One region of the Streptomyces sp. NPDC053755 genome, then DNA from elsewhere that is predicted to be linked to it. Evidence: riboswitches for the same ligand, from Rfam matches in the RefSeq annotation. Region 1 holds a riboswitch; the other holds the start of a gene.
The links. Region 1 has a riboswitch for thiamine pyrophosphate ahead of thiC (phosphomethylpyrimidine synthase ThiC). Riboswitches for the same ligand answer to the same signal wherever they lie in the genome.

Region 1 (3,241 bases):
CCATGCCGGCCTCGATCTCCTGCGACTTCAGGTCGCCCCCGTGCTCGCGCCGGATGTCCTGCGAGATCTTCATCGAGCAGAACTTCGGACCGCACATGGAACAGAAGTGCGCGGTCTTCGCCGGCTCCGCGGGCAGCGTCTCGTCGTGGAACTCGCGGGCCGTGTCCGGGTCGAGCGCCAGGTTGAACTGGTCCTCCCAGCGGAACTCGAACCGCGCGTCCGACAGCGCGTCGTCCCACTCCTGCGCCCCCGGGTGCCCCTTCGCCAGGTCCGCCGCGTGCGCCGCGATCTTGTACGTGATGACACCGGTCTTCACGTCGTCGCGGTTCGGCAGGCCCAGGTGCTCCTTCGGGGTGACGTAGCAGAGCATCGCCGTACCCCACCAGGCGATCATGGCGGCGCCGATGCCGGAGGTGATGTGGTCGTAGGCGGGCGCGACGTCCGTGGTCAGAGGGCCGAGGGTGTAGAACGGCGCCTCCTCGCAGATCTCCTGCTGGAGGTCGATGTTCTCCTTGATCTTGTGCATCGGGACGTGGCCCGGGCCCTCGATCATCGTCTGGACGTTGTGCCGCTTGGCGATCGTGTTCAGCTCGCCGAGGGTCCGCAGCTCGGCGAACTGCGCCTCGTCGTTGGCGTCCGCGATCGAGCCGGGGCGCAGCCCGTCACCCAGCGAGTAGGTGACGTCGTACGTCGCCAGGATGTCGCAGAGTTCCTCGAAGTTCGTGTAGAGGAAGTTCTCCTTGTGGTGCGCCAGGCACCAGGCGGCCATGATCGACCCGCCGCGCGAGACGATGCCGGTCTTGCGGCGGGCGGTGAGCGGCACGTACGGCAGCAGCACGCCGGCGTGGACCGTCATGTAGTCGACGCCCTGCTCGGCCTGCTCGATGACCGTGTCCTTGTAGATCTCCCAGGTCAGCTCCTCGGCCCGGCCGTCGACCTTCTCCAGGGCCTGGTAGAGCGGCACGGTGCCGATCGGCACGGGGGAGTTGCGCAGCACCCACTCGCGGGTGGTGTGGATGTTGCGGCCGGTGGACAGGTCCATGACCGTGTCCGCGCCCCACCTGGTGGCCCACGTCATCTTCTCCACCTCCTCCTCGATCGAGGAGGTGACGGCGGAGTTGCCGATGTTGGCGTTGACCTTCACCAGGAACCGCTTGCCGATGATCATCGGCTCGATCTCCGGGTGGTTCACGTTCGCCGGGAGTACGGCCCGACCTGCCGCGATCTCCTCGCGGACGACCTCGGGGGAGACGTTCTCGCGGATGGCGACATACTCCATCTCCGGGGTGATCTCACCCCGGCGGGCGTACGCGAGCTGCGTCACCGCCTGGCCGTCGCGGCCCCGCCGGGGCAGGCGCGGGCGGCCGGGGAAGACCGCGTCGAGGTTCTTGAGTCCTCCCCCGCGCGGCGAGGTGTGCTTGATCCCGTCGTCCTCGGGGCGGGCCGGGCGGCCCGCGTACTCCTCGGTGTCGCCCCGTCCGATGATCCAGTTCTCGCGCAGCGGCGCAAGGCCCCGCCGTACGTCGGTGTCGATGGCGGGGTCGGTGTACGGCCCGGACGTGTCGTACAGCGTGACGTCCGTGCCGTTGGTGAGGTGCACCTGGCGGACCGGTACGCGGAGGTCGGGGCGCGATCCCTCCACGTACCCCTTGTGCCAGCCGGGCTTGCGCTCGTCCTGGCTGGTGGCAGGCGTGCGTGCATCCTGAATGGTCATGAGACCGATCTCCCTACGCCGGCATTACCCGGTAACAGGTTCGGCGGTCGGCGCAGCCTCTTCCCGTACGTACGTCATGCGCGCGTACGGTGATCAGCGCCCTCTCAGCCCGGTGCTCCGAGCTCCCGCGTGTGCAAAGGTGCCACCACGCTAGCGTCAACCCGGGCGTGCTGAACAGTGGGCCCCCGCCGTTCTTGCGATGATCGGTCGGTGACTTCCTCGCAGCAGACCCCCGGACCCCCTGGCAACGGCGACGGAAACGGCGGTGCCGGCGACGGGCGGAGCGACGGCCGCGGCAGGCACGGGCACGCGGAGCGCGGGCTCGTGGAGCCCGGGCACGACGCTGCCGGACACGCCCATGCGCATGCGCACGCCCATGGACCCGCCGCTCCCGTCTCCCGGCACCTGCGCAAGGTCATCGCCGCCGTCCTGATCCCGTTCGCCACCGCCGTCGTCGTCGGACTCGCGGTCCTGTGGCCGGGCGGGGCCCCGGCGCACGAGCGCACCGGCGTCGGCTTCGACCGGCAGACCGAGCAGGGCAAGGTCGTCTCGGTCGAGCGCGTCGACTGCAAGGACGTGAACGCCGCCCAGGTGCCGCCGACCGGCGACACCTCCACCCCGCAGGGGCGCGAGGCGGTCAACGCCCGGCAGGGGCAATGCGCGAAGGCCACGATCGAGGTCACCAGCGGCGCCGACCGGGGACGCACCTTCGTCGAGATCGTGCAGCCGGACGCGCCCCGGCAACTGAGCGAGGGACAGGGCGTGATCGTGGCGTACGCCCCCGACGCCCCACGCGACCTGCAGTATTCGGTGACCGACGTGGACCGCAAGTTCCCGATGATGCTGCTCGCCGGCATCTTCGCGCTGGCGGTCGTGCTCGTGGGCCGACTGCGCGGGCTGATGGCCCTGATCGCGCTCGCCGTGAGCTTCCTGGTGCTCACCCTCTTCATCCTGCCGGCGATCCTGCAGGGCTCGAACCCGCTGGTGGTGGCCGTGGTCGGCGCGAGCGCGATCATGCTCATCGCGCTCTACATGTGCCACGGCCTTTCGGCCCGCACCTCGGTCGCGGTGCTCGGCACCCTCATCTCCCTGCTGCTGATCGGGCTGCTGGGCTCGCTCTTCATCGGCTGGGCCTCGCTGTCCGGCAACACGGACGACAACACCGGTCTGATCCACGGCCTCTACCCGGACATCGACATGTCGGGTCTGCTGCTCGCCGGCGTCATCATCGGATCGCTCGGCGTGCTCGACGACGTGACGGTGACGCAGACGTCGGCGGTGTGGGAGCTCCACCAGGCGGACCCGCGCATGGGTCCGCGCGCGCTGTACCGGGCCGGTATCCGGATCGGCCGGGACCACATCGCCTCGGTGGTGAACACGCTGGTGCTCGCGTACGCCGGTGCGGCGCTGCCCCTGCTGCTGCTGTTCTCCATCGCCCAGAGCAGCGTGGGCACCGTGGCCAACAGCGAGTTGGTCGCCGTGGAGATCGTCCGGACGCTGGTGGGGTCGATCGGCCTGGTCGCGTCG
Region 2 (3,241 bases), on a different contig from region 1:
GCGGGGGGGGGGGGGGGGGGGGGGCGCCCCCCCCCCCCACGGCGGCAACCTGTGCTGTCTTGGGTGCGTCAGACGGCGAGCGCCTGGGCGCGGCGCTTCACCTCCGTGCCGCGATTCTCGCTGAGGGCCTGCGCGGGCGTGCCCGGCAGGGTCGGGTCGGGAGTGAAGAGCCACTCCAGCATCTCTTCGTCGGAGAAGCCGTCGTCCTTCAGCAGCGTCAGGGTCCCGCTGAGACCCTTGACCACCTTGTCGCCCTGAATGAAGGCGGCGGGCACCTGAAGCGCCCGGTTCTCCCCGCGGCGCACGGCGATGAGCTGGCCCTCCTTGACCAGCTGCCGCACGCGCGTCACCTCGACATCGAGCATTTCCGCGATGTCGGGGAGGTAGAGCCAGGCGGGGACGAGAGCATCGATTCTTGCGTCAATCTCGGTCACGGGAACAAGCCTGCCATCTGGGGCTGACAGTCGGAAGTCGAGCCCCGGCGAGTGTCCCCCGACGAGCGGCCGGCCCGGGCCGGGAGAGACCCGGGCGGGCCTTGGCGGGCGCTCGTCAGAGGGCGGCACCTCGCGGGCGCTCGTCAGAGGGCGGCCGCCTTCAGGGGCACGGAGGGATCGGTGGCCCGTTCGGGATCGATGCGGGCGGCCGCCTCGATCAGCTTGCGGCCCTGGGCCAGGTCACGGGGGCGTCCGACGGCCAGCAGGGCGACGAGGACGCCCTCGCGGAGCCACAGGACGGACCAGGAGGCCCCGGCGGAGTCGCCGCGGCGGACCAGCGCGTCGGTGGTGGTGTGGTGCCCCGCGTACTGGACGAAGCGGCCGAACTGCTCGGACCAGAAGTAGGGCACCGGGTCGTAGACGTCGGGGGTCTCGCCGATGATGTCGGCCGCGACCGTGCGCGGCCCCTGGAGGGCGTTGTCCCAGTGGTGGACGAGGAGCCGCTCGCCGTACCGGGCGGAGGGGAAGGAGGCGCAGTCGCCGACGGCGTAGACGTCGGGCAGGGAGGTGCGCAGCCGGTCGTCGGCGGTGACCGAGCCGCCCGCGTCGAGGGCGACGCCGGAGCCGTCGAGCCAGTCCGTGGCGGGCCGCGCGCCGATGCCGACGACGACGGCGTCGGCGGCCAGCGGCCGGCCGTCGGCCAGGACGACGCTGCCGGTCTCGACGCGTTCCACGCGCGCGCGGGTGAGCAGGGTGGCGCCGCTCTCCTCGTACCAGCGGGCCATGGGGGCGGCGACCTCGGCGGGCAGGGCGCCGGCGAGGGGCCGGTCGGCGGCCTCGACGACGGTGACGGCGCAGCCGGCCTCGCGGGCGGCGGTGGCGAACTCGGCGCCGATCCAGCCGGCGCCGACCACCACGATGTCGTGGCGCCGCTCCAGTACGGGCTTGAGCCGCGCGGCGTCGTCGAGGGTGCGCAGGAGGTGGACGCCGGGCACGCCCTCGGTGCCCGGCAGGGTGACGGGGTGGGCGCCGGTGGCGATGACCAGCACGTCGTAGGGCACGGGCCCGGCCTCGGTGTCGACCGCGTGGTCGCCGGCGCGCAGGCCGGTGACCTCGAGGCCGAGGCGCAGCTCGATGGAGAGCGCCTCGAAGTCGACGTCGAAGGCCGAGTCCTCGGCCTTGCCCAGAAGGACAGCCTTGGAGAGCGGGGGCCGGTCGTAGGGCTGGTGCGGCTCGGCGCCGATGAGGGTGACCGGACCCGCGAAGCCCTGCTCGCGCAGGGCGACGGCGGTCTGCACCCCCGCCATGCCGGCGCCCACGATCACGACATGCTGCTGTGCCTGCTTCTGCTCGCTCACCCGATCACCTTACGCAGCTGACGCGCCGTCAGGAAGGTGGCCGCTCCCTCGCGCCGGGCCGGTCCCCCACCCGGCCCGCCTGCCCCGGATGGCCCGACCCGACACGCGCGTTCCCGAGGGCGGCGCCCGCGGGCGGGAGGCTCCCTTACCGGGCCCCGACGGCTGGGGATAGTCTGACCGCCAACGTAGAGCACTCGCGGGAGCCCGGACGCACCGGGCTGAGAGGGAGGCTGGCCGGCCTCCGACCGTACGAACCTGATCCGGGTCATGCCGGCGAAGGGAGGGGCTGGACGCCCATGCCATCACGTACGTCACACGTCCGTACGTCCTCGGACGTCCTCGTCATCGGGGGCGGGATCATCGGCCTCGTCACGGCCTGGCGCGCGGCGCAGCGCGGGCTGCGGACGGCGCTGGTGGATCCGGAGCCCGGGGGCGGGGCGGCGCGGGTCGCGGCCGGCATGCTCGCCGCCGTCACCGAACTGCACTACGGCGAGGAGACCCTGCTCGGCCTCAACCTCGCCTCCGCGCGCCGCTATCCCGACTTCGTCGCCGAGCTGCGGGACGTCACCGGCCACGACGTCGGCTACCGCTCCTGCGGGACCCTCGCCGTCGCGCTGGACGCCGACGACCGGGCGCACCTGCGGGAGCTGCACGCCCTGCAGACCCGCTGCGGCCTGGAGTCGGAGTGGCTCAGCGGGCGGGAGTGCCGTCGCCTGGAGCCCATGCTGGCGCCGGGAGTCCGGGGAGGGCTGCGGGTCGACGGCGACCATCAGGTCGATCCCCGCAGGCTCGCCGACGCGCTGGTCGCCGCGTGCGAGCGGGCCGGTGTGGTCCTCCACCGGAGCGTCGCCGAGCGGCTGACGGTGGTGAGCGACCGGGCCGCGGGCGCGGTACTCGCGGACGGGACGCCTCTCGACGCCGAGCAGGTGGTCCTGGCCGCGGGGAGCCTGAGCGGCCGGCTCGGCGGCGTACCGGAGGAGGTGCTGCCGCCCGTACGCCCGGTCAAGGGGCAGGTGCTGCGGCTGCGCGTGCCGCCCGCGTACGCGCCGTTCCTGTCCCGGACGGTGCGGGCCGTGGTGCGTGGAAGCCACGTCTATCTGGTGCCGCGCGAGAACGGCGAGCTGGTCGTCGGGGCGACCAGTGAGGAGCTGGGCTGGGACACCACCGTCACGGCGGGCGGGGTGTACGAGCTGCTGCGCGACGCGCACGAGCTGGTGCCGGGCATCACCGAGCTGCCGCTCACCGAGACCCGGGCGGGTCTGCGGCCCGGGTCTCCGGACAACGCGCCGCTGCTGGGCCCGAGCGCGCTGCCCGGGCTCCATCTGGCCACCGGCCACTACCGCAACGGGGTGCTGCTCACCCCCGTCACCGGCGACGCCATGGCGGAGGTGCTGACCACCGGCACGCTCCCGGACGAGGCCCGCCCCTTCACCCCCCGCCGCTTCTCTC

Region 2: linked by a shared signal. The riboswitch ahead of thiO (glycine oxidase ThiO) and the one ahead of thiC (phosphomethylpyrimidine synthase ThiC) in region 1 are both predicted to bind thiamine pyrophosphate.

What each region holds. Positions count from the first base shown of each region.
Region 1 is NZ_JBFASK010000001.1:475,915-479,155, reverse strand. It holds gene thiC (phosphomethylpyrimidine synthase ThiC) at 1-1,714, opposite strand, end outside; TPP riboswitch at 1,708-1,853, opposite strand; gene AB0K65_RS02135 (YibE/F family protein) at 2,039-3,241, shown strand, end outside.
Region 2 is NZ_JBFASK010000023.1:29,068-32,308, forward strand. It holds gene AB0K65_RS21810 (Rv2175c family DNA-binding protein) at 69-434, opposite strand; gene AB0K65_RS21815 (FAD/NAD(P)-binding oxidoreductase) at 578-1,792, opposite strand; TPP riboswitch at 1,979-2,091, shown strand; gene thiO (glycine oxidase ThiO) at 2,089-3,241, shown strand, end outside.